DNA from 3 places in the Nonomuraea sp. NPDC050404 genome. Region 1 is predicted to be linked to each of the others. Evidence: riboswitches for the same ligand, from Rfam matches in the RefSeq annotation. Region 1 holds a riboswitch; each other region holds the start of a gene.
The links. A riboswitch is a leader RNA that binds a small molecule or an ion and turns the genes downstream of it on or off. The one in region 1 is predicted to bind cyclic di-AMP.

Region 1 (10,133 bases):
CCCTCACCTTCACCGCACCGGATCGTGCGCTGACGAGAGGGGTTCTGCCTGATGTCCGTTGTGAAGATCAATGCTCTGACCGTGCCCGCCGAGATGCGCGAGGAGCTCGAACGGCGTTTCTCCAACCGGGCCGGGATGGTGGAGTCGGCCGACGGGTTCGAGTGGTTCGAGTTGTTGCGGCCGGTGGAGGGGACCGAGCGCTACCTCGTCTACACCCGCTGGCGCAGCGAGGAGGACTTCCAGAAGTGGCAGCAGAGCCAGGCGTTCCAGCGCGGGCACGCCCAGGCGGCGGCCGCTGCCCAGGGGCACGGGCATGGGCAGGGCCACGGTCACGGACAGGGGCCCGCGGCGACGGACTCCGAGGTGTGGTCGTTCGAGGTCGCCGAGAGCACCGGCCCCAAGTAACGCCGAGAGCACCGGCCCGAAGTAGGTCCTGAGTAGGTCCTGTCAGCCGTCGAGCGGGTTGCGCAGGATGCGGTCCACGATGCCGTCGCGCACGAACCGCGCCGCCAGGCTCGACGGCTTGCGGGCGCCCTGGTCCGCCACGCACACGCTGAACTCCTTGGCGATCTCCAGCCTCGGATAGCGCTCAAGCCCCTCCCGCCGCACCTCGGCGGGGATCTCGTCGGTCCCGCGGCCCGAGATGTCCATGCCGGTGGAGAGTTCCAGCAGGTGTCCCTCGGGGTCCTCCGCCAGGGGCACCTCCTCCCACATGTGCCTGATGATCACCTCGCAGGCGCGCAGCCGGCGCTCGGGCGACCAGCCGGCCCCGGCGCAGAAGGCCCAGGCCACGTGCCCGCCCGCCTCCTCGTACGGCACCGTGTGGCTGTCGAACTCGGCCACCAGCCCGATGTCGTGCAGCATCGCCGACACGTACAGGAGTTCGGCGTCGAAGGAGATGCGCCGGTCCTGCGCGTAGGCCGCCGCCCACAGGTACGCGCGGATCGAGTGGTTGAGCAGGGAGGGCGAGTGGTACTGGGCGGCCACTTCGAGCGCGCCGCGGCAGGCGGGGCTGTCGGGAATGACCAGGTCGTCGAATCTCACGCCTTCCAGCATGTCCGGCGGACCGGCGGGCCGCCAGCAGGGGTGCCGGGGTGACATCGGGCGGTTAACGAATCGGGCACGCAACTTGACCAGTTGATCGTCATTCCGAAAGCATGTCCCGCCCTCTCGTTTTTGTCCGGAAGGAACTGGCGTGCGCCGCCTCGCGATCCCCCTTGCCCTCACACTCGCGCTCAGTGCCTTAACCGGGCCTGCGCAGGCGGCCGACAAGGTGGCCAGGACCACCGAGTGCCAGGGCGACTGGCTGCCCGGCACGCCGACCGCCGAGGACGTCATGCAGGGCGAGATCTCGCTGGTGGGGCTGCCGGCGTACAAGTTCGGCAAGAACGTCGACTGGAACGCGAGCCCGTACAAGAACCGCTCGTGGGAGTTCGTCTTCCACTCGCTGCGCTGGATGGGCACGCTCGTCGTCGAGTACGAGAACACCGGCGAGAAGCGTTACCTGGACCGCGCCACCGACATCGCCAAGGACTGGGCGGCCGACAACGAGTACGGCGCCCGCGGCACCCCCGCGTACGTCTGGACGGACCACCCCACCTCGCTGCGCACCCAGCCGCTGCTCTGCCTGAGCAGGCACGTCAACGAGAGCTGGCTGAAGCAGAGCCTGGCCACGCACGCCAAGCTCCTGTCGAACCCGAAGTTGTACAAGAAGGGCCACAACCACGGCATCGACCAGGACATCGCGCTCATGGGCATCGGCTGCAGGTACGGCCGCAAGGACTGGTCGAGCCTGGCCGTCAAGCGCCTGACCGGCACGGTGAAGCTGGATGTGGACTCGCAGGGCGCGCTGATGGAGCAGGCGCCGAGGTACGCGGTCTACGTCTACGGCCGGCTCCAGGTCGCCATGACGAACATGAAGGCGTGCGACCTGAAGGTGCCAAGTGAGATCGACAGGCGGGCCGAGGCGATGAAGGACTTCATCGCCCACTCGACCATGCCGAACGGCTACATGGTGCCCATCGGCGACGGCAGCGCGGACACCGAGCCGAAGATGGAGACGGGCAAGCCCAAGCAGAAGGTCAGGAACTACCGGGCCGGGTACGTGTACGGCCGCACGGCGTGGGAGAAGCCCGAGTCGGCCTACTACTCGATCAGGTACGGGCCGGGCATGAAGTTCCACGGCCACGAGGACCACCTGGGCGTGACGTACTACGCGCAGGGCCGCGACATCCTGGTGGACGGCGGGTTCCACTCCTACGAGAAGAGCGCCTACCGCTACTGGACGATGTCGCCCGAGGCGCACAACGTGCCGATCGTGGCGGGCGCGAAGTTCAGGCCGCGCACGGGCAGCAAGATCGTCAAGACCAGCTACGGCGACGACCGCCAGGCGTTCAGGCTGACCGACAAGGCGTACGGGGTCAGCCGTACCAGGTCGGTGCTGGTCAACCATGGCGAGGACGTGATGGCGGTGCTGGACACCGCGTCGGGCGGCAAGAAGGTCAGCAACATCTGGCGCTTCGCCCCCTCGCTCAAGGTCGTCTCGGAGAGCGGCGGCAAGGTGGTGCTGGGCGACGGCAAGTTCAAGGTCACGCTGCTGCAGTTCTCCTCGTGCGACAAGGTCGGCGGGCAGAAGGTGCAGCGGGGCGGCAAGCTGGGCTGGGTCTCGCCCACGTACTTGTCGAAGCAGGCGACCAACGTGGTGGTGTCCCCGGCGGCGAAGTCACTGCTGACGGTGATCGTGCCGGGGACGGACTCGCCCAAGGTGTCGTGCTCCGGCGGGAAGGTCACGGTGGACGGCGTGTCCTTCTCCGCCGGAATCGTCTGACTAGCCGCAGTCGCGCCCGGCGCGGAGCAGGCCGTACGTGACGGCCTGCTCCAGGGCCTGCCACGAGGCGTCGATGATGTTCTCCGCCACGCCGACCGTGGCCCATTCGGCCGTGTCGTCGCTGGAGGTGATGAGGACCCTGGTGATGGCGTCCGTGCCGTGGGTGCCCTCGAGTATGCGGACCTTGTAGTCCACCAGTTCCAGCTTGGCCAGCTCGGGGTAGAGCTTCTCCAGCCCCAGCCGTACGGCCTTGTCCAGGGCGTTGACGGGGCCGTTGCCCTCGCCCGTGGCCACGATGCGCTCGCCCTTGGCGTGCAGCTTGACCGTGGCCTCGCTGACCAGCTCGCCGCCCTTCGTGCGCTCCACGATGACGCGCCAGGACTCGACCTCGAAGTGGCGCCGGCGCTCGCCGCTCACGGTGTCGCGCAGCAGCAGCTCGAAGGAGGCGTCGGCGGCCTCGAACGTGAAGCCCTTGGACTCCAGGTCCTTGACCCGCTCGACCAGCGTCCTGGTGTGCTCGGGGGTCAGCTCGTAGCCGAGCTCGCGGCCCTTGAGCTCGACGGAGGCGCGGCCGGCCATGTCGGAGACGAGCATGCGCATGTCGTTGCCCACGGCGGCGGGGTCGATGTGCTGGTAGAGGTTGGGGTCCACCTTGATGGCGCTGGCGTGCAGCCCGGCCTTGTGCGCGAAGGCGGACATGCCGACGTACGGGGCGTGGGAGTTGGGGGTGACGTTGGTGACCTCGGTGATCGCGTGGGCGATGCGGGTCATGTCGGCCAGCGACTCCTGGGGCACGAGCTCGAAGCCCCGCTTGAGCTGCAGGTTGGCCACGACCGTGAAGAGGTTGGCGTTGCCGGAGCGCTCGCCGTAGCCGTTGGCGCAGCCCTGGACGTGGGTGGCGCCCGCCTTGACGGCGGCCAGGGTGTTGGCCACGGCGCAGCCGGTGTCGTCGTGGCAGTGGATGCCGACGCGGGCGCTGGTGCGTACGGCGTCCTGGACGATCTCGGCCAGCTCGTCGGGGAGCATGCCGCCGTTGGTGTCGCACAGGGCGATGACGTCCGCGCCGGCCTCGGCGGCGGTCCTGAGAACCTCCAGCGCGTAGGCTGAGTTGGACTTGTAACCGTCGAAGAAGTGCTCGGCGTCGAGGAAGACTCGCTGTCCCTCCGCACGGAGGTGGGAGACCGTGTCGCGGATCATCGCGAGGTTCTCCTGGAGAGTCGTGCGGAGGGCCAGCTCCACGTGCCGGTCGTGACTCTTGGCGACAAGGGTCACGACCGGCGCGCCGGATTCGCGCAACGCGGCCACCAATGGGTCGTCGGCTGCCTTCATACCTGCCCGGCGGGTCGCGCCGAACGCGGCGAGTTGCGCGTGCTTCAGGTCGAGCTCTGTTCGAGCGCGCCTGAAGAACTCTGTGTCCTTGGGGTTGGCGCCGGGCCAGCCCCCTTCGATGAAGCCGACTCCCAGACCGTCCAGGTGGCGAGCGACGGCGATCTTGTCGGCGACGGTGAGGTTCAGGCCCTCCTGTTGCGCGCCGTCACGCAGCGTCGTGTCGTATACGTGGAAGCGGTCGTCGGCCATGGATTTCTCATCTCTGGAGAAGCGTGTCGTCCTCGGGAAAACAAAAAGACCCCTCACGGACGTGAGAGGTCTGCGCGCTGGCGGTGTCCCTGCGTCAGCCAGCGCGCCTGCCGATAATGAGCAGACCGTAGAACATGGTGCCGCCCAGTCTGCCACATGGATTCACCATCTGGCACACCGGTCTCACCTTGTGGGACGCCGCGCGGCTCACACCCGGATTCCGTTGCCCTCCGTGATGACGCGCTCCAGCGCCGCCGGGTCGAGCGCCTCGTTGCCCAGCATCCGCCCGTCGAGCACCACCGTGGGCGTGCCCTCCAGCGGGATCTTCGCCGTCTCGGCCAGGTGTGACTTCGCGTACGACTGCGACGTCACGCACGAGTCCACCGACGCGCCCGCCTTCCGCGCGGCCTGTGCCAGCTCCTCGACCGTGAAGCCGGATGCCTCGCCGTGGGGGGCGGGCTGCATGGCGTACAGGGCGTCCCTGAAGGCCAGCCAGTTCTCCTCGGGCACGCAGCGGGCGGCCGAGGCGGCGCGGATGGAGTTGGAGCGCATGGGCTCCTGCTGGAAGATCGTCACGGTGTGGTAGACGACCTTGACCTTGCCCTCCCTGGCCAGCCGCTGGATGGTGGCGTCCACCTTGGAGTGCATCTCCTTGCAGATGGGGCAGTCGAAGTCCTCGTACACGTCGAGCACGGGAGCCTCGCTGCCCAGGTCGGCCAGGATCATCGAGCCGTCGTCCTGCCGGGCCAGCTTCACCCCCTCGGACGACGCGCCGGAGCCGGCGAACGACAACACCCCGAGCACGGCGATCGCCGCGCACGCCAGCGCGACCACCATCAACCGCTTCATCATCAGCCACTTTCATTGAACGCGCGGGCCCGCGGAGGTCCCCGCGGGCCGGTCGCATCAGACGATCTTGTGGACCCAGTTGTGCGTGTCGGGACGGGTGCCGTACTGGATGCCGACGAGTTCCTCGCGCACCCGCATCGTCACCGGGCCCGGCGTGCCGTCGGCCACGGTCCAGGAGCGGTCGGCGCCCTTGACCGTGCCCACCGGCGTCACGACGGCGGCCGTGCCGCACGCGAACACCTCCGTCAGCTCGCCCGACTCGCACGCGGACTGCCACTCGTCCACCGAGATGAGCCGCTCCTCCGTCTCCAGGCCCAGGTCGCCGGCCAGCTCCAGGATCGACTCCCTGGTGATGCCGGGCAGCAGCGTGCCGGTGAGCGCCGGGGTGACGAGCTTGTCGCCGAAGACGAAGAACAGGTTCATCCCGCCCATCTCCTCGACGTAGCGGTGCTCGTGCGCGTCCAGCCACACCACCTGGTCGCAGCCGTGCTCGACGGCCTGCCGCTGGGCGACGAAGGCCGCGGCGTAGTTGCCGCCGCACTTGGCGAAGCCGGTGCCGCCGGGGGCGGCGCGGGTGTACTCGGTGGACAACCAGACGGAGACGGGCTGGAGGCCACCGGTGAAGTACGAGGCCGCCGGCGAGGCGATGACCATGTACTTGTAGGTCTTGGACGGGTAGTTGACGCCCAGCCCCGCCTGCGTGGCGATCATGAAGGGGCGCAGGTAGAGGCTGTGCCCCTCGGTGGTGGGCACCCACTCCCTGTCGGTCTCGACGAGGAGTTCGAGCGAGTCCACGAAGGTCGCCTCGGGCAGCTCCGGCATCGCCATGCGCGAGGCCGAGCGGTTGAAGCGGGCGGCGTTGGAGTACGGGCGGAAGGTCACGATCGAGCCGTTGGCCTGCCGGTAAGCCTTCAGGCCCTCGAACAGCTCCTGCGCGTAGTGGAAGACCGAGGTGGCGGGGTCGAGCGAGAGCGGCCCGTACGGCATGAGCCTGGCGTCGTGCCAGCCGACGCCGTCGGTGTAGTCGACCGAGATCATGTGGTCGGTGAAGGTCTGCCCGAAACCGGGATTCGCCAGTACCTGCTCCCGCTCGGCCGCGGTGCGAGCGTGGTCGGATAGCTGCACGTCGAAGCTGAGCTTCTGAGCGATGGTCATGACGTCGGTCCTTATCTCTGCGATCTACCGAAATCTACCGGAATCTACCGGTTGCCTGCGCACCTGCGGCGGCCTGCAGCCGTGCCCGGACAGGGCAGTCCGTACTTCCTATTGTCTCGCTATATGGGATGGCAAGGGGCCGATGGGGTGGTTCGCCGCATCCCGGAACGCTGGAAACGCGAAAACGCGCCCGGCAGTCCTCCTAGGACCGCCAGGCGCGTTTCCGGGGCTAGGCGGTCCTAGCCGGATACTCGCCCGGTGATGTCGTCACCGATCTCGTGCGTGGTGCGGTTGGCCCAGCCGGTCAGGCGCTCCACGATGTCGTCGGCGACCGCCTGCTCGACCTTGGCCGCCTCGGTGCGCAGGCCGAGGTGGTCCAGGAGCATGGCGACGGACAGGATGGTCGCGGTGGGGTCGGCCTTGCCCTGGCCGGCGATGTCGGGCGCGCTGCCGTGCACCGGCTCGAACATGCTCGGCGCGGTGCGCTCGGGGTTGATGTTGCCGCTGGCCGCCAGGCCGATGCCGCCCGCGATGGCCGCGCCGAGGTCGGTGATGATGTCGCCGAACAGGTTGTCGGTGACGACCACGTCGAAGCGCTCGGGCTGGCTGACGAAGAACATCGAGGCCGCGTCGATGTGGCAGTAGTCGGTGGTGACCTCGGGGTATTCGGCGGCCACCCGGTTGACCGTGCGCTGCCACAGGTCGCCGGCGTAGGCCAGGACGTTGGTCTTGTGGACGAGGGTCAGCTTCTTGCGCGGCCGGGACTTGGCCTTCTCGAAGGCGTAGCGCACCACGCGCTCGACCCCGTGGGCGGTGTTGAGCGACTCCTGCGTGGCGATCTCGTGCGGCGTGCCGCGCCGCATGACGCCGCCCGTGCCGGCGTAGAGACCCTCGGTGCCCTCGCGGACGACGATCATGTCGATGTTCTCGGGCAGCGTGTCGGCCAGCGGCGTCTCCACGCCGGGCAGCAGCTTGACCGGGCGCAGGTTGACGTAGTGGTCGAACTCGAAGCGCAGGCGCAGCAGCAGGTCGCGCTCAAGGATGCCCGGCGGCACGCTGGGGTCGCCCACGGCGCCGAGCAGGATGGCGTCGTAGCCGCGCAACTCTTCGAGCACCGCGTCCGGCAGCGTCTCGCCGGTGCGGTGGTAGCGTGCGGCGCCCAGGTCGTAGTGCGTGGGCTCGATCTTCGTGCCCACTGCCTCAAGGACCTTGAGCCCTTCTGCGACGACCTCGGCGCCGATGCCATCCCCAGGGATGACGGCCAGGCGGATGTTACGCGACTCCATGACGGCAACCTTACCGGCTCGTCTCGCCTAACGAACACTCATCTCATTTCCCGGACATCCCGCTTTGGGCGGTTTGCGACCTTTTGACCGTTTCGTTAGTGTCCGTCGGGCCTAATCCGCGCAGCCGTTGCGCGGAGCCGGGGACCCACCTTTCCCCCCAGGGGCGAATCGGCGACACGTCGCCGTAGGGCTGTCTTCCAGGCCCGAGCCCGTCAGCTAACCCGGCCGGCCGTATGGAAGGACAGTGTTCTGTCTCGCATCGTCATGGCTCGTGCGGCCATCGCCCTGGCAACGGGCGCCGCCGGGCTCATCCTGGCCAGTCCCGCGGCACACGCCACCGCCGCCAAGGACCAGGACCCCACCACCCTGACCGGCGCCGACATCAAGCGCGTACGTGAGGAGAGCGCGCCGACGCCCTCATGGAAGGTCGCCCTCGCCTTCGCCATGGACAAACGCGGCACGCCGTATGTCTGGGGCGGCACCAGCAAGCGGGGCTACGACTGCTCGGGGCTCATGCTGCGGGCGTACGAGGCGGCGGGCATCGAACTGCCGCGCACCGCCCGCCAGCAGTACGGGGCCTTCGACAGGAAGATCGCCTGGAAGGACCTCAAGCCCGGCGACCTGGTCTTCTTCAGCGGCCTCGGCCACGTGGGGATGATCTCCAAGCCCGGTTACATGGTCCACGCGCCGAGCTCCGGCGACGTGGTGAAGGAGGAGAAGTTGTCCGACTGGCGCCGGCAGTCCTTCGTGGGCGCGGTCCGGCCCGATCCCCAGGGCGTCCGCCGCTGGACGTCCTACCTCAAGGAACGTGAGGCTCCGGCCCCGTCCATGCCCACCGCCGTCCTGTAGCGGAACCTGAGTGCGGCCCCGGTGCGCCCGGGGCCGCACGCGGGCGTAGCGTGTCGGATATGTCACCAGAGAAGGTGCATCTAACCGAGGAGAAAGCGACTCTCCTCGCCACCCTGTACGGCAGGGCACTCGACGCGCGATCCCCCCACCCGATACTCGGCGACCAGCTGGCCGCGCAGGCACTGGACCGGATCGACCACGACTTCCGCAAGACCGGGATCAATCCCGGCACGGCCAGGGCCGTGGCGCTCAGGGCGCGCTTCATCGACCGGTGGGCCGCGGAGTTCCTGGACGCCCACCCCGAGGCGACCGTCCTGCATCTGGGCTGCGGGCTCGACACCCGCGTGCACCGCATGGACCCGCCGCCCACCGTCCACTGGTACGACGTGGACTATCCGGAGGTCATCGAGTTGCGCCGGCGGCTGTTCCCCGAGCGGCCCGGCTACGACCTGATCGGCACCTCGGTCACCGACCTGGGCTGGCTGGAGCAGGTCCCCGGCGACGCTCCCGTGCTGGTCGTCGCCGAGGGCCTGTTCTACTACCTCGACGAGGTCGAGGGACCGGCGCTGGTGCGGGCGATCGTGGACCGCTTCCCGGGCGGCGAGTTCGCCTTCGACGCCCTGAACCCGCTCGGGCTGCGGCTCCAGCGGCTCAACAAGCCCGTGCAGAAGGCCGGGGCCACGATGCACTGGAGCATCGACGGCCCCGCCGCGCTGCCGGCCGTACATCCGGGGCTGCACTGCCTGGCGGCAGTGAGCGCGTTCGACATCGACGGGTTCGACCGCCTGTCGGCCTCGCACCGGATGGTGGCCGCGATCGTCAAGCTGCTGCCCGCGATGCGGCGGACGGCGGTGCTCTACCGGCTCAGGTTCTGAACGGCGGAGTCTGAGGGCAGGTTCTGAATGGCGGGGTCCGAGGGGGCGCTCTACCGGCTCAGGTTCTGCGGGGCGCCGCCGTTGTCGCGGCGGTCCAGCGCGGTCTGCACGGCCTCGGCGGCCTCGTCCTCGTGCTCTTCGGCGCGGTTCCAGGCATACATCTCGTACATGTGACTCATCTCATTTCGCGGACGCGTCGGATGAAAACAGCCGGACTCCGGTCGCGAATCCGACCGGGCCTGATCTCGTTGGTCCGGGTCGCGGACCGGACGAAGGGACTTACTGGCCGACACGCACGCCGCTCTCCGCGACGGGTTGCCGACCTGCCCTAACAGGCCCCGCCGCGGCAGGTAATAAGTACGAAGACCTGGCGCATTACCGGTAACAGTACCTGAGCATTCTCATTGGATGTCCTACTATCTCGCATGCTGAGACGCGAAAGGGCCGCCACCCGGAGCGGGTGGCGGCCCTTTCTGATGAGACCTCAGTCCTCCAGGTCCACCGAGCGGCCGCTGTCGGCGCCGATCTCGGCGCCGATCTGCTCGACGATCTCGGCGGGGATGGCGGAGTCGACGGTCAGCGCGATGAGCGCCTTGCCGCCCTTGGTGTCACGCGCCACCTGCATCGAGGCGATGTTGATGTTGTGCTCGCCCAGCAGCCTGCCCACCACGCCGACGATGCCGGGGCGGTCGGCGTAGGTGTAGAAGCACAGGT
Region 2 (10,133 bases), on a different contig from region 1:
CCGCATGCCGGGGATCGACGGGCTCACCGCCACCGAGACGCTGCGCCGCACGTCCGAGCCGCCCGAGGTGGTGGTGCTGACCACCTTCCACGCCGACGCGCAGGTGATGCGGGCGCTGCGGGCGGGCGCGGCCGGGTTCCTGCTGAAGGACATCGCGCCCGGTGACCTGGTGCAGGCCATCAGGAAGGTGGCCGCGGGGGAGCCGATCCTGTCGCCGGCGGTGACGCGGCAACTCATCACGCACGTGTCCGACCCGGAGCCCGAGGAGGGCGGCGAACGGGCCAGGAAGCTGCTCGGCCGGCTCAGCGAGCGGGAGCGGGAGGTGGCCACCGCCATCGGGCAGGGCAAGTCGAACGCCGAGATCGGGCGGGAGCTGTTCATGAGCGTGCCCACGGTCAAGGCGCACGTCTCCCGCATCCTGACCAAGCTGAGCCTCAACAACCGGGTCCAGGTGGCGCTGCTGGTCTACGACGCGGGCTCGTAGCCGGCGAGCAGTTCCTCGATGGTGGCCCGGTGCAGCACCAGGTCGTCGGGGTCGTCGGGCATGGGCTGCTCGCCGAAGTGGATCCTGCGCTGCCAGACCCTGGCCATGATGATGCCGTGCCGCAGGGCGGCGTACAACTCGTAGAAGTCCAGGTCGCGCGGCTCGTAGCCGGTCAGCTCGCGGTAGGTGGCGCAGACGTCCTCGCGGCGCATGAAACCGGGCAGGCCGGGCAGGCCCGCGCCGGTCGTGATGTCCTGGAAGAAGCGGTGCAGGAAGATCATCCAGGACAGGTCCAGCTCGCGCGGCCCGACGGCCGCCATCTCCCAGTCGAGCACCGCGACCGGCGTGAAGTCGCGGAACATCATGTTGCCGATCCTGGCGTCGCCCCAGGAGAGCACGTCGGGGCCGGGCTCGTCCGGCCAGTGCTCCTCCAGCCAGGCGAACGCGCGCTCCAGCAGCGGGATGGGGCGCCGGCCGTGCGCCCACGCGTAGTAGGCGCGCTGGGCCGCCACGTGCGCGCGCAGCCCGGCCTCGCCGAGCGGGGCCAGCTCCTCGGCCGTGAAGGCGGTCTGGTGCAGCGCCGCGAGGATCCCCACACTCGCGTCCTGCAGCCGCCGCTGTTCGGCGGGGGAGGCGTCGTGCAGCCAGCCCCCGAACGTGTACGGCATCACGTCCGGCGGCACCTGCCCGTCGGCGCGTTCCATGACGAAGAACGGCGTGCCGAGCGGAGCGGGATCCGGCTCGAACCAGAGGGTGCGCGGCGCTGGGATCCCAGCTTTTTCCCTGGCCAGGCGCATAATCTCGAACTGCGCCCGCAGATCGTATGCAGGGAAGACAGGAACGGCTTCCACCGCAGGTGCGAGCCTGGCTACGCAGCGCGTACTGTCTCCGTTCCAGGTGGCGGTGAAGAACAGGGTCTCGCTCGACAGCCCGTTTTCCGACGGTCTGGACATCTCGGACACCGTGGCGTCCGCACCGAGGCGGCCACGGAGCCAGACGGTGGCTCTTTTCCGTAATTCGTCCAGGTCACGGGTGGAAGTACGCAGCTGTTCCGTCACAGTGGGCCTCCCGGGTGGACATATGCCCCTCGACAGTCGTATACCCCCTAGCAAGCGCTTGTCCATATACGGGTGGCCGTTACGGTCAGGTACGCAACAGCCGTACCCTTGTCTGAAAGGGCATGTCACGAAGGGACAAGTGGGATGAGTTCAGCGGGTGAAGGCCTGTCTCGCCCGCTTCCCGAGCAGGTGCGGCTCAACGTGGTGGACCTGGCCTCCCAGGTCCTCGGGTCGATGCCCGCTGTCGCCATACCGGCACCCCTGCGCGGCATCGCCAAGTTCGACCCGCGCAAACGGGCCAGGCTGGGCGGCGCGCCCATCGCGGCGCAACTGGAGAACGACAAGAAGTTCCGCGAGCTGGTGGCGGAGTCCGTGGCCGCGGGCTGGCCCGAGCTGGTCGCCTCGCTGGCGGAGGGCAACGTGCCCCCGGCGGCCGACCCGGTGATGGTGGCCGCGGCGGCCTACCTCACCCGGCCGCCCGGCTGGGCGGAGATGATCGAGGTCGCCCGCATCGATCTGGAGCAGTCGGCGGTGGCGGCCGAGGGCTCCGAGCGCGAGGAGGTCGTGGCCCGGCTGCGCGAGCAGCTCGCCGCGCAGAAGAGCTCCGCCAAGGAGGAGTCCGACCGGCTGCGCGAGCAGATCAAGATCGCCCGCGGGGAGAACTCCGAGCTGCGCCGCAAGCTGCACGACGCCCGGGAACGGGCCAAGGCCGCGACGCGCAAGGCCGAGGAGTCGGAACGGGGCGCGGAGGAGGCCAGGTCGGCCGCGGTGGCCGCGGGCAGCGCGGGCGAGTCCGAGCTGCGGCGGCTGCGCGAGCGGCTGGCCGATGTGGAGAAGCAGCTCGAAGCCTCGCGCCGGGCCGCCCGCGAGGGCAGGAGCATCGAGGACGCCCGCATCCGGGTGCTGCTCGACGCGCTGCAGGACGCCTCGGCCGGGCTGCGCCGCGAGCTGGCCCTGCCCACCACGATCAGCCGGCCCGCCGACTCGGTCGCGGCGAGCACCGGCGAGCGCCCCGGCGTGCGCGGGATGCCCGCGCGGGCCCTGGCCGACGACGACCCGCAGCTGCTCGACCAGCTCCTGGCGCTGCCACAGGTGCATCTGATCATCGACGGCTACAACGTCACCAAGACCGGCTACGGCACCCTCACCCTCGCCGACCAGCGCAACCGCCTCATGACTGCGCTCGGCGGCCTGGTGGCGCAGACCAGGGTCGAGGTGACCGTGGTCTTCGACGGCGCGGAGCTGAACGCGCCCGTGCAGGTGGTTGCGCCGCGTGGGGTGCGGGTGTTGTTCAGCGCGCCGGGGGAGATCGCCGACGACCTCATCCGCCAGCTCGTGCACGCCGAGCCGCCCGGCCGGGCCATGGCCGTGGTGTCCTCCGACCGCGAGGTGGCCGAGTCGGTCAGGCGAATGGGTGCCAGACCCGTTCCGTCTGGCATGCTGCTGCGCCGGCTGGGCCGCGCATAAATTATGAAAAAGTGGGTTTAGGGCGCTACCTCACCCTGCACTTCTGTACTATTTCGCCCCAGGTACATCCCCCTTGGAGGCGACACAGTGAGGTTTGGTCGGGTGCCGGTGGCCGCAGGTCTGACGATCGGACTGGTGCTGACCCCGGTAGGAGCGGCCCTGGCTGATCCCCGGCCCACCTTGGCGCAGGCAAAGGCCAAGCTCAAGAAGCTCAACGACAAGGCCGACAAGGTCGTCGACCGCTACAACACGGCGACCGAGAACTACAAGAAGTCCAAGGGCACCTACACCAAGCTGAACGACACCTACAAGCGCAAGCTGGCCACGGTCGCCGAACTGCGCGAGCAGGTGGTCGGGATGGCCGTCGACAGCTACAAGCTCGGCGGCGACGTCACCTCCTTCCCCGGCCTCATGGGCTCCGACAACCCCGGCGCCATGCTGACGGGGTGGGCGGTGGCCGGGCAGCTGTCACGGGAGCGGGCCGAGAAGCTGGCGGCCTTCAACGAGGCCAACCGCGGGCTGAAGGCCGATCGCGACAAGGCGCAGAAGGCCCTGCAGGGGGCCGACAAGGAACGCGACTCCGTGGAGAAGGAGCGCTCGGAGATCCGCAAGCTCATCGCCCAGCAGGAGAAGCTGCTCAGGAGGCTGGGCGCCTACAACCCCGGCAACCCCAACAGCACGGGCGTCAAGTACACGGGTCCCGCCTCGGGGAACGCCGCCGCCGCGCTGCGGTTCGCGTATGCGCAGATGGGCAAGCCTTACGTCTTCGGCGGCACAGGGCCGGGCGGGTACGACTGCTCGGGGCTCACGCAGGCGGCCTGGCGGGCGGCGGGCCTGTCGTTGCCGCGTACGACGTGGCAGCAGTGGGCCTGGGGGGCCAGCCGCAAGGTGGACATGGACTCACTGCAGGCCGGGGACCTGATCTTCAGCGAAGGGCTCGGGCACGTCGGCATTTATGCGGGTAACGGGGAAGTCGTCCACGCGCCGCAGACCGGTGACGTCGTGAAGGTCACCAAGCTCTCCAACTACGGCCGGAACGTGGTCGGCGCGATCCGCCCGTAACCCCTTCTCTCTCACTCCCGGCACTCATTCCCGGCCGGTTTCGGTCGTGGTCGTGCGTGGGATTTGGTCCTGCTGGGCTGATCTCACGCTCCTCTCTTCGAGAGTTTCAGCGGTGCCGGATGTTTCGTGATGGTTGGGTGCGGAACGGTGCGTAGCCGAGGCCGTCAGATCGCGTTCGTCTACGATCCGGCATCGTAGATATGGGGCCTGGCTCGATGTGATCCGTCGTTGGTGCAGGTATTGCCGGGAACGGCGTGTGGCGTAGATATGCCGAAATATCGCACTCAATGCGACGGGTGATGCGTGGTCGGCCGGGAGCGCTCCCAGTGGGGATGCTCACGTTTATCCAGTGACAAATGTGACTTAAGGGACGGATGGGACCTGACAAGCGGCTGCTCCGGCAAGTGTGAGCAGGGTCACATTTCGGTAACAGAACCTGGTGTTCCAGCAGGGGTTTCGATACCGACTCATCCCCCTGACTGATCTTTACAGCCTGACGCACCCTTTGCCGATCCTTGACCTTTCGGCGTAGCTTCTGGCGTCGTCGCGGTGAACAAGCCATGTCGCCGCGAACCGGCATCGGTCCCTCCCGATGTGAGACAGATAAAAATCCGCCGGTCGCACCCGACGATCCCCACGGCAAGACCTTCGATCGGGACGGCGACCTGCCGAATCCGTGCAGCCAGGAGGCACGGAACCGGGGACCCAGCGATCCCACGTTTCCCCAGGGATCAGGGGTGAATCGGCGCGCCAATCGCGCCGTAGGGCGACTTCCAGGCCCGAATCCGTCAGCTAACCCGGTAGGCGTTCGTGGAAGACACAAGGAGAAATCCTGTCTAATCCCCTGCAGAACCCCCGCCTGTCCCGCCTTGCCCTGAGTGGCGTTGCACTCACGATGTCCGTGACGGCCGGAGGTCTCATCCTCCATGCCCCAACGGCTCAGGCGGCGACCACGAGCGATTCGGCCGGTTCGACGACCGCGGCGCAAACCACCGTCAAGACGTCGAAGAAGGTCACGGCCGCCCATCGACGGGCAGCCAAGGTCGCTCGGCAGCAAGCGAAGGCCCTCAGGGCCGTCGCCGCGGCCAAGAACCAGATCGGTGACCCGTATCGGTACGGAGGCACGGGACCTGGTTCGTTTGACTGCTCCGGCCTCGTCCAGTTCGCCTGGAAGAAGGCCGGGGTCAAACTCCCGCGTGTGGCGAGCAGCCAGTTCGCCCGAGTCCGGAACAAGATCGCCTGGCGGAACCTCAAGCCTGGTGACCTGATGTTCTTCAGCGGGCTTGGTCACGTAGGTATGTACGTCGGCAAGGGCAAGATGATCCACTCGCCTCGGACAGGCGAACGGGTACGCATCGACAAGCTGGGCGGATGGCGTAAGTCGTCCTTCGTCGGAGCGGTTCGTCCCGGCATGTGAAGAAGCCCCGTCCGGATTCTCGGAGGATTTCCCGGATCCGGACGGGGCTCTCGCATGTCCCCACCAAACCCGCCAACTCCCCACGCCCGCTCGCCCCTCGCCCCGCCCTGGCAGCCCTTGGCCGTCCCGACTCCGGCGGTCTCGGCAGCCCGGCCCTGGGGGCCGGCGGGCGGATACTGAGCTCGTGGTGGCCGGGTAACTTGGGCTCGCGTGACGGCGGGTCACCGGTGAAGGGTTCAGCGGCCGTTTCCTGGAGGGCCATCAGCCGAAGTGCGGCGGGTGGGAAACCACGGCAACGCGTAATGGATGGATGAGGTGTCGGGTGAGGCGGCGAGCGGTGGTGGGGGCTCTGCTGCTGTTCGTCCCCGCCGGCGGCGGGGCGCTCTCCGGCTCGCCGATTCTTCCCCCGCAAGCGCGTGACCTGTGGCCAGGTCGCGCGGTCGTCAGCCGGGGCAGGCGCTCCACCGTCGTCGGGCATGACACCGCCCCGCCCGGCCTGCTCGATGAACTGGCTCGCCGGGCCGACGGCGCGGGGCGGAGGGTCTCGGGCGTGCTCGGCCGCCCGCTACGACCGCTCGTCGTCGTGCCGGAGTCCAAGCGCGAGGCCGCCAGGCTGGCGGGAGTGGCCGGGGTGGACGGGCTGGCGGCCGTGGCCGACGAAGGCCGGGTGATCGTCGTGCCCGAGTACTTCGCCGCGCTCAACCCCACCGGCCGGGACGTGGTCCTGACCCACGAGCTCACCCATGTCGCCGCCGGTACCGATCGCCTCCCGGTCTGGCTGTATGAGGGGTTCGCCGACTACGTGGGCTACCGCGACTCCGGGCTGCCCGTGAAGACGGCCGCCGCCGAACTGGCCGCCGAGGTGCGGGCCGGGCGGCTGCCGAGTGCTTTGCCCGGACCTGAGGCTTTCGCGGCGGATGGGCGTGACCCGGACCGGCTGGCGCGGGCGTACCAGGCCGCCTGGCTGGCGTGTCGCTTCCTGGCTGACCGGTTCAGTGAGGGGACCCTGGTGTGGCTCTACCGTGAGGCCCAGGCGGCCGGCGTCGATCGGGCGCTCGCCTCGCTGGGGCTCTCCGTCGCCACACTGACGGCGCGGTGGCGCGCGTACGTACGAGACCAGCTCGTATGAAGGGGAGGCACATGAGCGACACCGACGACCGCAGAGACACCGGCGACGCGGCGCGCAAAGCCGGCACACGAGACGACGAGCCAAGCGAGGACGGCCTACGGGAGGACGACAGCCCACGGGAAGACGGGCTACGCGAGGACGGGCTCCACGAGGACGGGCTAGCCGAGGGCGGCGCGGAGGGCGGTGCGATGGCCGCCGTGGGCGCGGGCCACGCGGGCGGCAGTACCACCGAGGGAGCGGGCCACGCGGGCGGGACCGCCGTCGGGGGAGCGGGCGCTGGCAGTGGTGCGACCGTTGAGGAGAGGGCGGGCTCCGGCGGTGTGATCGCCGGGGGAGCGGGCACCGGCGTCGGTGAGACCGCTGTGGGAGTCGGTGGACGGGTCGCAGCGGACGCCGTTCCGCCGCGCGGGCGCGGGCTCTTCAGGAAGGCGGCGGGGTCGGAGGGCGCCGCACCGGGTGAGTCGGCGGGGTCGGAGGGCGCCGGACCGGGTGAGTCGGCGGGGTCGGAGGGCGCCGGACCGGGTGAGTCGGCGGGGTCGGAGGGCGCCGGACCGGGTGAGTCGGCGGGTGGTGCGGGGCGGGGCGGGCAGGGGCATCGTGGGAGGATGTCCGTGACAGGGAACGATCCAGAGGCGCCCGCCGGCGGGTCGATGCGGCCCGCGGCCATCGCGCTGGTGCTGCTCGGCCTCGTGATCGTGGCCGTGGCCGCCTTCACCACGCCCTGGCGGGCGCTGACCGCCGCCCCGCCCGACCCGGCACGCGACTTCACCGCCGCCCAGATCGCCAAGGCGCAGGCGTTCGACGCGGCCACCACCCTGCCGAGCTACCTCTCGCTCGCGCTCACGATCATCTTCGCCGGCCTCCTGGTCGCCACCCCGATCGCCCCGAGGGTCCTGGGCCGCCTGAAAGGGCCCTGGTGGCTGCGGGTGATTCTGGGCGTCGCGGTGGTGTCCGCGGCCGTGGAGCTGATCAGGTGGCCGCTCGGGATGTGGTTCGAGACGATCCTGCGCGACTACGGCCTGTCCATCCAGGACTGGGGAGGCTGGGCCGGGGACCGGCTGAAGAACCTGGGCGTGGAGGTGTTCCTGATCTGCGTCATGCTGCTGGCCCTGGTCGCGCTGGCCCGCAGGTTCAGGCGCTGGTGGATCCCGGCCGCGGTGGGCGCGTTCGTGCTGACGGTGGTGACGTCGTTCGTGTATCCGGTGGTGTTCGAGCCGCTGTTCAACGACTTCACCTCCATGGAGCAGGGCGAGCTGCGTACGAACCTGCTGGACATGGCGCGGCGTGACGGCGTGCCGGTCGAGGACGTGCTGGTGGCCGACGCCTCGCGCAGGACGACGGCGCTGAACGCGTACGTGTCCGGCTTCGGCGCCACGCGCCGCATCGTCGTCTACGACACACTGCTGCGGGCCCCGCAGCGGGAGGTCGAGCTGGTCGTGGCGCACGAGCTGGGCCACGCCAAGTACGACGACGTGCTGTATGGCACGCTCATCGGCGGCCTGGGCGCGGGTTTCGGCGCGATCGCGTTGTTCCTGGTCTTCAACTCGGTACGCCGCCGCACCGGCCTCACCTCGATCGGCGACCCGCGCGCGGTGGGCGTGGTCATGGGCCTCATGACCTTCGGCTCCCTGCTCATGGGCCCCGCCCAGAACACGATCAGCCGCCACATTGAGGCCAGGGCCGACGTGCACGCGCTCAACCTCACCCAGGACCCGGCCATGTTCATCGCCATGCAAAAACGCCTGGCCATAACTAATATTTCCGACTTGTCGCCGGATGCGGTGGAATATGTGCTCTATGCCTCCCATCCCTCCGGCCCCGAGCGCATCGCCATGGCCCGCTCATGGGCCAAGCTGAACGGCGTCCCCGAACCGTGACCAACGTGCTGGTCGTCACGAACGACTTCCCGCCCAGGCCGGGGGGCATCCAGTCGTTCGTGCACGGGCTCGCGCTGCGCACGCCGGGCGTGGTGGTCTACGCCCCCGCCTGGCCGCGCTGCGCGGAGTTCGACCGGCGTCAGCCGTTCCGGGTCGTGCGGCATCCGACGCGGCTCATGCTGCCCACCCCGGCCGTCGCGCGCACGGCGGCCGGGCTGGTGGCCGAGCACCGCGCCGAGACCGTGCTGTTCGGCGCGGCGGCGCCGCTGGGCCTGCTCGCCCCGCGCCTGCGCAGGGCGGGCGCGCGGCGGGTGGTGATGCTCACCCACGGCCACGAGGCGTCATGGGCGGGCGCGCCGGGCTTCCGCTCGGTGCTGCGCAGGATCGGCGGGCACGCCGACGTGGTGACCTACCTCGGGGCGTATACGCGCGAGCGGCTGGCCGCCGTCATCCCGGCGGGCAAGCTCGTCCGGCTCGCGCCGGGCGTGGACGTCGACCAGTTCCACCCCGGGGCGGCCAAGGCGGACCTGGGGGTGCCCGGGCGGCCGGTGGTGTTGTGCGTGTCGCGGCTGGTGCCGCGCAAGGGCCAGGACCAGCTCATCAGGGCCTGGCCCGAGGTGCTGCGATCGGTGCCGGACGCGGTGCTGCTGCTGGTGGGCGGCGGCCCGTATCGGGGGACGTTGGAACGGCTGGCGGCGGGGCACGAGTCGATCAGGTTCACCGGCACGGTCTCGGCGGCCAGCCTGCCCGGCTACTACGCGGCATCGGACGTGTTCGCGATGCCGTGCCGTACCAGGCTGAAGGGGGTGGACGTGGAGGGGCTCGGGATCGTGTTCCTGGAGGCGTCCGCGACCGGGCTGCCGGTGGTGGCGGGCGCCTCCGGCGGCGCGCCCGACGCGGTGCGGCCCGGCGAGACCGGCCTGGTCGTGAACGGCCAGGACACGGGCGAGGTGGCGCAGGCCATCGTCGAACTGCTGACCGACCCCGACAAGGCGCGCAAGCTGGGCGCCGGCGGGCGCGACTGGATCGCCCGCGAGTGGGCGTGGGACCAGGTCGCGGCCCGCTTCCATGATCTGCTCAGGCCCGGCCCGATCAACGAGGTGGGATAGTAGCGGGGCGGCTCAGCTTCGCGGTCCGCCGTAGAGGTCGTCGACCTGGGCGGCGAAGTCGCTCATCACCCGGCTGCGCTTGATCTTGAGGGTGGGGGTCAGGTGCCCGCTCTCCTCGGTGATGTCCGCGTCCAGGATCGCGAACTTCTTGATCTGCTCGGCCTTCGACACCGCCAGGTTCGCCCGGTCCACCGCCGCCTGGATCTCCTCCCGCACCTTGGGATCCGAGCGCAGGCCCGCGACCGTGGAGCCGGCGGGCATGGCCTCGGGGTCGAGGGTGATCAGGGCAGCCACGAACGGCCGGCCGTCGCCCACCACCATGGCCTGGGAGATCAGCGGGTGGGCGCGCAGCGCGTCCTCCAGCGGCCCGGGGGCCACGTTCTTGCCGGCCGCCGTGACCAGGATCTCCTTCTTGCGGCCGGTGATCCGCAGGTAGCCGTCCGCGTCCAGCTCGCCGAGGTCGCCGGTGTGGAACCAGCCGTCCGCGTCGATCACGTCGGCGATGGCGTCGTCGTTCTTCCAGTAGCCCT
Region 3 (10,133 bases), on a different contig from region 1:
GCGCCGAGAGCACCGGCGGCGCCTCGAGACCGCCCACTGCGGCGGCGATCTGCTCCGGCGAGGGGGCGATCGGGGTGCGCACCACGACCAGCTCGGTCACGCAGCCCGGGGGCAGGTCACCGAGCAGGCAGGCCGCCCATTTCAGGTACGAGTCGGAGTCGGCGACCGCCAACACTTTCAACTAAGACACTCCGGTCAAATGCGAGCGCAGGGCGGGGGCCGCCCTGCTGGTCCACCAGTGATCGGGAACGTCCACGGGCTCGACGGCGACTCCGCGCGGGCTGAGCAGCACCCGCAGCGAGGTGATCGCGGTAGAGGGGAGGCTGAGCACGCGCTGGCCGGACTCCAGGCCGCGCAGCGTCAGCTCGGCGGGCACGCCCGCTTCGTGCACGGTGATGCCGGGACGCTCCCGGATCAGCGCGACGTCCACGGGGTCCTCGCGGCGGTGCGGGTAGTAGGCCAGCGGCTCGCGCGCGGCCAGTTCGGTCAGCCAGCGCAGGTACTGCTCGCGGTGGACCAGGCCGTTGCGGACCAGCGAGGTGCCGAGCACGACCGTGCGCTCGTTGGGGCCCTCGGCGCTGGGCGGCTGGGAGCGCAGCCAGGCGAAGTCGTGCCGTACGAGGTCGATGCCGGCGTCGCGGACGGCCTGTTCGAGCTTGTCGTCCACGTTCAGCGCGGTGAACACGGAGACCTTGCTCAGGCGCAGCCGCAGCGCGGCGGCCAGCCCCAGCGCGGCGCGCGGCCCCGTCGGCTTGACGCGGGCGCGCAGCAGCGGCCGGTACGGGCCGGCGGCGAGCAGTTCGAGCAGGTGCAGCGTGGCCAGGCCGTCGTCCACGATGACGATGCGGCCGGTCCTGGAGGTGAGCCAGCGCAGCTGCACCTTGCCGGAGAAGGCGTCCCCGACCGCCTGCACACGCCTGGGCATGCGCTCGCGCGGCTCGGCCAGCTCCACGCCCTCGGGCATCCCCAGCGAGCGCAGCTCGCGCCGGGTGGCCTTCAAGGGCCGAAGGCCCGCACGCGGCACGACGACCGTCTCGGGGCCGAGGAGCCCGGCGTGGTGGGCCTCGACGGCGCACAGCATCTGGAGCGGGGACTCCACCCAGGCCGACGCCTGTTCGACCACTCCTTGCCCTCCCAGCGGGGTGATGGCCCGTTCACGACCGCTTCAAGCTAGCCCCACCGCCTTAAGGGGTCAGAAACGCTGCGTGAACAATGGAGGGTATGAATTCGCTTCTGCTCAACACCGACGGCGTGCAGATCCCGCAACTCGGGTACGGCGTCTGGCTGATTCCGGCCGACGAGGCCGAGCAGGCGGTCTCCGCCGCGATCAAGAAAGGCTACCGGCACATCGACACCGCCGCCGGATACCACAACGAGGAGGGCGTGGGGCGGGCCGTGCGCGAATGCGGGCTGCCGCGCGAGAAGGTGTTCGTGACCACGAAGCTGGGCAACGCCGACCACGAGCGCGCCGAGGCGGCCTTCGAGGAGAGCCTGTCCCGGCTGGGCCTGGACTACGTGGATCTCTACCTGATCCACTGGCCGGTGCCGGCGCGGGGCACGTACGTGCGGGCCTGGCGGGAGCTGGAGAAGATCTACCGGAGCGGGCGGGCCAAGGCCATCGGCGTCTCCAACTTCACCGTCCAGACGCTCACCAGGCTCATGGACGAGACCGACATCACGCCGGCCATCAACCAGATCGAGCTGCACCCGTACCTGCAGCAGCGGGAGTTGCGGGCCTTCCACGAGGCCAACGGCATCCTCACCGAGGCGTGGGGCCCGATCGGGCAGGGCAAGGGGCTGCTGTCGGACCCGGCGCTGACGGTGCTGGCGGGCAAGTACGGCAAAACGCCGGCGCAGATCGTGCTCCGCTGGCACCTGCAACTCGGCAACGTGGTGATTCCCAAGTCCGTGACGCCGGCCAGGATCGCGGAGAACATCGACGTCTTCGGCTTCATCCTCGACGGTGAGGACATGGCGGCCATCGGCGCTTTGAACAAGGGACAGCGGCTGGGCCCGGATCCGGAGACGTTCGCCTAGTGACTTTTGTGGCGGAAGTTATTCATGTGGCGAGTGGCGGGTAATCCCTTTACATACCCACATGACCGGAATTTTACGTTACCGGATACGATCTGCCGCGTGCGAGATTTCACATGGGGAATAGCGGCGACCGGCGGCATTGCCCGCGTCGTGGGCGCCGCGATCGTGGCGGAGCCGGGAATGCGGGTGGCCGCCGTCGGTTCGAGGAACCTGGTCAGGGCGCAGGCCCTGGCGGCGGAACTGGGGGCGGCGTCGGCGTACGGGTCCTATGAGCAGTTGTGCGCCGACCCGGCGGTGGACGCCGTCTACGTGGCCACACCGCACGCCCAGCACCTGCCGGTGGCCGCGGCGGCCATCGCCGCGGGCAAGGCTGTGTTGTGCGAGAAACCGCTGGCCGCGACCCTGGACGACGCGGAGAAGATGGTACGCATGGCGCGCGAGGCGGGCGTGTTCCTGATGGAAGCGATGTGGATGAGGTTCAACCCGCTCATCCGGCTCCTCGCGGCCGATCCGCGCTTCGGGGAGATCCGCTCCGTGCAGGCCAGTTTCGGGTTCGCCGCGGCCTATGACCCGGCGCACCGGCTGTGGGCGCCGGAGCTGGGCGGGGGCGCGCTGCTGGACCTGGGGATCTACCCGTTCGGGCTGGCCCAGCTCCTCCTGGGCATGCCCTCTGACCTGCGCGTCACCGGCTCGCTGGCGCCCACGGGGGTCGATGCGGAGGCGGCCGGGGTGTTGCTCTATCCCGGCGGCAGACACGCTCTCGTGGCGACCTCATTGCTCGGGAATTACCCCAACCAGGCCAGTGTTGTGGGCAGGCAGATGCGGGCGGACATCCCGGCGCCCTTCTGGGCCCCGCAGCGAATCATCCTCACCGGTCCATCCATGGACCCGGAAGAGCATGTGCTCGATCCGGCGGACAACGGATACGCCGGAGAGCTTCGCGAAGTCCGCGCCGCCACGGCCGAGGGCAGGACCGAATCCTCGATCATGCCTCTTGACGAATCCCTTGCCATGATGGGGCTTCTGGCCGACGCTCGCGGGCAAATCGCTTAGCCGGGCCTTTATGGATTTGTAATCCTCTTGCCTCATGTATTACCTTATGAGGCGTCTTGAGACATACGTCCGGTTTGTCCCGGCTATGTCTGACCATCGCACGAAAGATCGCAGGATAGTCCTGTGACCGCTGAATCCGCCTTCGGGCGGAACCGGGGACCCATGTCCTTTGGGGTGAATCGGCATTCCGATGCCGTAGGGCAGCTTCCACGCCCGAACCCGTCAGCTAACCCGGTAAGCGGCATGGAAGCAAGGAGTAACCCCCTCGATGGCCAAGCATCGCATCACCGCTGCCAAGAAGAGCATCGCCCGCGCCGCGCTCGGCGCGACCGTCCTCGCCTCGGGCCTCGGCGTCAGCGCCGGCGCGGCCCAGGCCGACACCGCCACCGGCGTCGCCGCGGCCACCGCCGCCCGGCACCCGGTCACGGCCGTCGCCGCCCACAAGGCCGGCACCGACGACCGTACCGAAACCAAGATCAGCGCCACCGCCGAGCAGGTCCTGGCCCTGGCCAAGTCCCAGGTCGGCACCTCGGAGAACGCCAGCGGCGGCGGCACCAAGTACCAGGACTGGTACGCCGCCTCGCAGCGCGCCGGCGAGACCGTCGCCCGTGACGGCGGCAACCGCAACGCCTACCTGAACGCCGCCTGGTGCTCGATGTTCGTCTCCTGGGTCGGCGAGCAGACCGGCGCCCGCCCGCAGGTCGGCTGGGACGCCTACACCGTCTCGCACGCCAAGTGGTTCGCCGCCAACGACCGCTGGGGCACCGAGGCCAGGCCCGGCGCCGTGGTCTTCTTCTCCTGGGGCGGCGGCAAGAGCCTGAGCGACATCCAGCACGTCGGGTTCGTCGTGAAGGACAACAAGAACGGCACCATCTCCACGGTCGAGGGCAACACCGGCAACGGCAAGGTCGAGGAGCGGATCCGTCCGAAGTCGCAGGTCGTCGGCTACGGCTACCCCGAGTACGCGGCCTGATGGGCCCTGCTTGAGAGGCTCCCTGCCTTCCGTGTGACCACGAGCGCGCGTCCCCTTCCGGGGGCGCGCGCTCGCCGCGTTCCAAGCGCGCGTCCCCTCAAGGGCGCGCGCTTGCCGCGTTCCGGGCGCGCTTTACCGTGTTCCGCGGCGGGACCACGTGCTCGCCGCGTTTCACCCAGGAGGTCAGCCCACGGCCGAGACCTGGCCGCGGAAGGTGCGGCGGTAGGCCGCCGGGGTGGTGCCCAGGGCGCGGTGGAAGTGTTGCCGCAGCCCGTCGGCGGTGCCCAGGCCCGAGCGCTCGGCCACCGCGTCGATCGTCAGGTCGGTGGTCTCCAGGAGTTCGCGGGCCCTGGCCAGCCGCTGCTGGTTGAGCCAGCGCAGCGGGGTGGCGCCGATCTCGCGCGCGAAGTGCCGGCCGAAGGTGCGCAGGCTCATCCCCGCCCGCTGGGCGAGCTGGTCCATGGTGAGCGGCTCGTGCAGCCGGGCCAGCGCCCAGTCCAGCACCGGGGCGAGGCTCTGCGGGGCGGGCACCGGCCGTACCGGGGCGAACTGGGTCTGGTCCCCCTCCCGGTGCGGGGCGACGACCATGCGGCGGCCCACCGCGGCGGCGGCCGCCGTGCCGTAGTCCGTACGCACGATGTGCAGGCACAGGTCGATGGCGGCGGCCGTGCCCGCGCTGGTCAGGATGTCGCCGTCGTCGATGTAGAGGGCCTGGGCGTTGACCCGGACGCGGGGGTGGCGGCGGGCCAGCTCATCGGCGTACTTCCAGTGTGTGGCCGCCTCGCGGCCGTCCAGCAGCCCCGTCGCGGCCAGGACGAAGGCGCCTGAGCAGAGGGAGGCGATGCGGGTGCCGCGGGCGTGCGCGGCGCGCAGCGCGTCCACCAGTTCGGCCGACGGCTCGTAGCCGACGTCCATCATGCAGGCCGGCACCACGATCAGATCCGCCTCCTCCAGGGCCTCCAGACCGTGCTCCGCCTGCATGCGCAGGCCGCCGGGGCCGCGCAGCGGGGCGCCCGGCGGCTCGGTGGCGCACAGGACGAGCTCGTAGCCCTCGCCGTCGAAGACCGTGCACGGCACGGCCAGCTCGAACAGGGCCGAGGGGTTGAGTACGGTGACGGCCACGCGGAGCGGTTCAGTGCCCATGGCGTAAATCTAGCGCATCCTGACGTTTCTGCCACTCGTTCTTCGTCGCCGCAGGTCGGAGTATGGGTTACATGCATCGACCACTGATTCTGGGCGGCGCCGCCGCCATCGCCGTGACCTTCGGCCTGGCCCGTTACGGCTATGGGCTCTTCCAGCCGCGCCTGGCCCGCGAGTTCGACCTGTCCATGTCCGTGGTGGGGCTGATCGGCAGCGCGACCTACGTCGGCTATCTCCTCGCCCTGCTGCTCGCCGGCATCCTGGTGGCCCGCTTCGGCCCGCGTCCCGTGGTGGTCGCGGGCGGCGTCTCCGCCACCGCCGGGATGACCCTGGTGGCCTTCGCGCAGGGCCCGGCGATGCTGACGGCCGGGCTCGTCCTGGCCGGCACCAGCTCCGGCTGGGCGTGGACGCCCTACTCCGACGTGGTGGACCGGGCGGTTCCCGCCGGGCTGCGGGCGCGTGCCATGGGGGTGCTCTCCTCGGGTACGGCGTTCGGCGTGGTGGTGGCCGGGCCGCTCGCGCTGCTCGCCTACGGCACGGGTTGGCGGCTCGTCTGGCTGCTGTTCGCCGCGATGGCGCTGGCCATGACGCTGTTCAACGCCCGGGTGCTGCCCACCGGCACGCACCGCCCGGCGCAAGGCGGCCCGCGGGTGGGGCTGCGGTGGTTCGCGCGCCGGGCGGCGGTGCCGCTGTACGCGACGGCCGTGGCCTACGGCCTGGTCGGGTCGGTCTACTGGCAGTACGCGGTGACGGCCGTCGAGGACGGCATGGGCGACGGCCGGGCGACCGCGCCGCTGTTCTGGACGCTGATGGGGCTCGCGGGCATCGCGGGCGTGCTCGTCGGGCACGCCATCGACCGGCACGGGCTGCGGCGGGTGCACGCCGGGATGTTCGCCGGGCTGAGCGTGGCCGTGGCGCTGCTCGGGCTGGCGCCGGGGTCGTTGCCCGCGGTGATCGTGTCGGCGGTGTTGTACGGCCCGCTGTTCATGGCCGGCTCCGGGCTGCTGTCGTTCTGGAGCTACCGGCTGTTCCCCGACCGGCCCTCCACCGGGTTCAGCGCCACGGTGGCGTTCCTGGCGGCGGGCACGATCGCCGGGCCGGCGGTGCTGGGCTTGGTGGCCGACGGGTACGGCCTGCGGGCGGCGTTCCTGGCGACGGCCGCGGTGTCCCTGCTGGCCCTGCTCGTCCGGCCGCACACCACCGGGGAGGCCCGGCCCGCGCCGAGCCCCCGCCGCGGCCGGGAAACGGTCTCCTGCGGCGTCTCGAACTCCGCCTGACGCGGCCCTTCCCGCCTCACTCGACGCGAACGTCCCCGCCTCTCCGGGCGGGGACGTCGGCGCGTCTCTTGGCGGAGACGTCCGTGCGTCTTTCGGCGAGGACGTCCGTGCGTCACTTGGCGCGGGCGTCCCCGCGTCGATCAGCCCACCGCATAGGCGCGGGTGATGGTCTGTGTGAGGGTGGTGCCGGATTTGCCGGTTACTTCGGCCCGGAGGGAGACAAATCCCGCCTTATCGGGGTTGGTCAGGGTCGCGAGCCAGCGCTTTCCCTCCGCCCGCACCCGTACGGGACTCCACGTCTTGCCGTCATCGGCGGACATCTGCAACCGGACGGCCTTGACCGCCCCACCAGGCCCCTCCGTCCACATCGGCAGCCGGGTCCGCGAGCCCGGCCTGGCCCGGCTGAGCTCGTCGAGCCCCTCGGGGGCGTACCGCATCGCCATCAGCGGCAGCGGCCTGCGCTGAGAGGTGCCCGCCGACCTGAACGTCCAGGTGGCCGCCACTTCGGTGGACAGCGTCGAGTACGGCACCTGCCTGCTCATCGCCGTGCTCAACTTGTACATGGCCGCCCGTGCGGGCAGTTCGGCACGCAGCTCACAGGGATTGGCCGTGGCACACTGCGACAGTTCGGCCTTCGCCAGTTCCTGCCCGTCACCGGTCAGGGTCGCCGTGCCCTTGGCCGCGTCGTCCGCCCCGCTCCTGCCCGCGCCGCCGTCCGCGAACAGCGTCCCGGCCGCGAACGTCAGCTCATTCCCGCTGCGCCCGCCGGCGGGCGCGGCGGGCCCGGTCACGGCGGCGTTCCAGACGTCGTCCGCCCCGCTCGGGCCCGTCACCGTGGAGTCGCCGACCGAGAGCCCGCCCTCCCAGACCGGTCCGGCCGTCCGGTGGTAGGTACGCGTGCCGGGCAGCTCCACCTCATCCCACGACAGCAACACGGAGAGCCTGCCGTCGCCGAACCTGAGCACGGACGAGGGCGTGCCCTTGGCCGCCACGCCGGCTCCCCGGTAACTGGTCCGCACCGTCTGCAGCTCCTGCCGCCTGACGTCGTACACGGGATTCTCCGGCAGGCCGCCGCGGTGTTCGTGGGCCAGGTCGTAGAAGCCCTTCCACTGGGTCCTCACCAGGAAGTTCAGGCTCTGGTCGCGTACGGGTACGACGTACAACCCGTCCTTCACCACCCTTGACGTCAGCGTGGCCACCGACCACGGCCCCCTGGCCAGTTCGATGTCCATGCCGGGCAGTTGCGTCGCGGCCGGGTCGTCCAGGGTGACCCGCATCGGCACGCCCTTCCGCGCGTCCACCGTCACCTCCTGGTCGGCGCCGTCCACCCGCACCGGAGTGTGGGTGACGGTGATCCCGTTGCCCTTCTGGGCGATGTCCGCGTAGAGCTGGTAGTCGCCCTCGGGCAACCGCTTCCTGGCCACCCCGCCGGCGAACTCCAGCAGCCGGACGGTGCCCTTCTCGGCGTCGTAGAGCTGGGCGTAGGCGTCCACGGGCTCTCCCTTCCTGTCGAGGGCCCGTACGGTGACGTCGTAGGACTCGGGTTCGACGAACGCGCCGGCCAGCGTCCTGACCACGGTGGTGCCCGCGGTCGCGGTGACGGTGCCCGGGTGGTCGCCGGTGGGTTCGTCCTTCGCGTCGATGGTCACCTCGACCGAGGTCTTTCCGCCGGCGGGCACCTCGACCTGCTTCGCGGACAGGCTCAGCACCTGGCCCTGGGTGGTGAGGTCGAGGGTGACGGGACTGTCGCCCGCGTTGGTGTAGGTGATGGTCCTGGTGGCGACGCGGTCACCGGAGGCGTCCCAGGGGAAGGCGGCCCAGAGGTTGGCCGGTTCGGCGGTGACGTCCTGGGCGAGGGCCCGTACCAGGTCGGCCTGGCCGGCCCCCTGCTCGTACAGGGTCGTGTCGGGGGTGGGCTTGGCGCTGCCGATGAGGGCGGCCTTGAGTTGCGCGCCCGTCCAGTCCGGGTGGCGCTGGGCGAGGATCGCGGCGGCGCCGGCCACGTGCGGGGTGGCCATCGACGTCCCGCTGTAGGCGATGTGGCCGCCGCCGAGCTTGGCCGCCATGATCTCCACGCCGGGGGCGGTGAGGTCCGGCTTGATGGCGTGGTCGCCCTCGCGCGGGCCCTGGCTGGAGAAGTCGGCCAGCTTGCCCTCCCGATCGACGGCGCCGACGGTCAGCGCCGCGTCCGCGCTGCCCGGGCTCAGCACCGCGCCCCAGTCGCTGGAGTTGCCCGAGCCCGCCACGAACAGCGTGCCCGTCTTCTCCGACAGCTCGTTCACCGCCTGCTCCAGGGGGTCGAGGTCGGGGGTGTCCCCGCTGCCGAAGCTCATGCTGACGATCTTGGCCTTGACCTCGAGCGCGGCCCACCGCATGCCGGCCAGGATGGCGGAGTCGGTCGGTCCCGCGGCGGTGCCCACCTTGCCGACCGCGAGCTTCGCGTCCGGCGCCACGCCTCTGTACTTCTCCCCCGCGCCCGCGACGATGGAGGCGACGTGGGTGCCGTGGCCGAGGGTGTCGCGTACGTCGGCGTCCTCGCTGAAGTTGCGCGAGGCGACGACGACGTCCTTCAGTTCGGGGTGATCGGGGTCGTAGCCGGAGTCCAGCACGGCGACCGTGACGCCCTTGCCGGTCAGGCCCTGCTGCCAGGCCTGCTTGGCGCCGATCTGCTCGACGCTGCGGTCCAGGGTGAAGCTGCGGCGTCCGTCCAGCCACAGCTTGGCCTTGGCGTCGGCTCTGGTCGTCGTCCGCTTGGCGAGGTCGGCCCAGGTCTTGGAGGTCTCCGCCTTGGGCACGCGCAACGCGGTCATGCCGAGGCCGGTGATCTGCTTGCTCGTCCTGGCGCCGCTGACGTCCAGCCCCTGGGCGATCAGCGGGATGTCGGTCCTGCCGGCGTCGCCGTAGTTCCATTGGAGCAGTTGGGTGACGTCGAACAGGCGCTGGTCGAGCAGGCCCGCCGCGATCAGTGGCCTGGCGTCGGAGGGGATCACGTGCAGGTGACCCTCCCGGACCTGCCGCGTGAACGTCACCTCCCGGCCGGGGCCCGGGGTCACACGGTGGCCGCCGCCGGTGACCTCGACCCGGTCACCGGTGATCAGGGTCACCCCGCCCGTCGGGGACCTGGGCAGCTCGGGCTGCGACTCGGACTGTGACTCGGCTTGGGGGGCGGCTTCGGGGCTCGCCTCGGGAACCGCTTGGGGAACGGTTTCGGGGCCTGCCTCGGGAACCGGTTGGGGGGTGGCTTCGGGGCCCGCCTCGGGAACCGGTTGGGGGGCTGCGAAGCCGAGGGTCCCCGCCAGGAGGGCCGCGGCGACGCCGGTGCGGGCGATCAGGTTCGGGAGTATCACGTGAGAGCAGATGTCCGGATATGTCGCTGGTGTTTCAGCGCAGCGGCACATTCCGTACGAACCAGGCGGCGGTGAAGGCGATCGCCCCGAGGATCGCCGCCCCCACCAGCACCCCGTGCAGCCCCGAGGTGACGGCCTCCGCCACGCTCGCGCGTACCGTCTCCCCCATCGTGGCCATCAGCTCGGGCGTCAGCCCGCCACCGCCCGCCATCCTGGCCGCCTCCCCTGGCCCGAGCCGATCGGCCAGCCCGGCCCCCATCCTGGCGCCGAAGACGGCGCCCAGCAGCGAGATCCCCAGCGAGCCCC

Region 2: linked by a shared signal. The riboswitch ahead of AB0I81_RS21755 (C40 family peptidase) and the one ahead of AB0I81_RS19865 (C40 family peptidase) in region 1 are both predicted to bind cyclic di-AMP.
Region 3: linked by a shared signal. The riboswitch ahead of AB0I81_RS05075 (CHAP domain-containing protein) and the one ahead of AB0I81_RS19865 (C40 family peptidase) in region 1 are both predicted to bind cyclic di-AMP.

The regions. Positions count from the first base shown of each region.
Region 1 covers NZ_JBFAKB010000006.1:539,046-549,178, forward strand. Annotated here, with positions in the region: gene AB0I81_RS19825 (hypothetical protein) at 1-33, shown strand, start outside; gene AB0I81_RS19830 (antibiotic biosynthesis monooxygenase) at 52-405, shown strand; gene AB0I81_RS19835 (HD domain-containing protein) at 448-1,044, opposite strand; gene AB0I81_RS19840 (heparinase II/III family protein) at 1,196-2,827, shown strand; gene cimA (citramalate synthase) at 2,828-4,405, opposite strand; gene AB0I81_RS19850 (thioredoxin domain-containing protein) at 4,613-5,257, opposite strand; gene AB0I81_RS19855 (branched-chain amino acid aminotransferase) at 5,312-6,409, opposite strand; gene AB0I81_RS19860 (3-isopropylmalate dehydrogenase) at 6,649-7,695, opposite strand; cyclic di-AMP (ydaO/yuaA leader) riboswitch at 7,794-7,941, shown strand; gene AB0I81_RS19865 (C40 family peptidase) at 7,960-8,544, shown strand; gene AB0I81_RS19870 (class I SAM-dependent methyltransferase) at 8,604-9,419, shown strand; gene serA (phosphoglycerate dehydrogenase) at 9,904-10,133, opposite strand, start outside.
Region 2 covers NZ_JBFAKB010000007.1:338,957-349,089, forward strand. Annotated here, with positions in the region: gene AB0I81_RS21735 (response regulator transcription factor) at 1-484, shown strand, start outside; gene AB0I81_RS21740 (phosphotransferase family protein) at 466-1,437, opposite strand; gene AB0I81_RS21745 (NYN domain-containing protein) at 1,687-3,009, shown strand; gene AB0I81_RS21750 (C40 family peptidase) at 3,097-4,071, shown strand; cyclic di-AMP (ydaO/yuaA leader) riboswitch at 4,728-4,893, shown strand; gene AB0I81_RS21755 (C40 family peptidase) at 4,967-5,488, shown strand; gene AB0I81_RS21760 (hypothetical protein) at 5,811-6,617, shown strand; gene AB0I81_RS21765 (M48 family metalloprotease) at 6,629-8,494, shown strand; gene AB0I81_RS21770 (glycosyltransferase family 4 protein) at 8,491-9,603, shown strand; gene AB0I81_RS21775 (AMP-dependent synthetase/ligase) at 9,616-10,133, opposite strand, start outside.
Region 3 covers NZ_JBFAKB010000001.1:1,155,547-1,165,679, forward strand. Annotated here, with positions in the region: gene AB0I81_RS05055 (DUF6716 putative glycosyltransferase) at 1-175, opposite strand, end outside; gene AB0I81_RS05060 (hypothetical protein) at 182-1,123, opposite strand; gene AB0I81_RS05065 (aldo/keto reductase) at 1,222-2,037, shown strand; gene AB0I81_RS05070 (Gfo/Idh/MocA family oxidoreductase) at 2,137-3,090, shown strand; cyclic di-AMP (ydaO/yuaA leader) riboswitch at 3,209-3,346, shown strand; gene AB0I81_RS05075 (CHAP domain-containing protein) at 3,359-4,063, shown strand; gene AB0I81_RS05080 (helix-turn-helix domain-containing protein) at 4,247-5,206, opposite strand; gene AB0I81_RS05085 (MFS transporter) at 5,278-6,480, shown strand; gene AB0I81_RS05090 (S8 family serine peptidase) at 6,621-9,827, opposite strand; gene AB0I81_RS05095 (MDR family MFS transporter) at 9,862-10,133, opposite strand, start outside.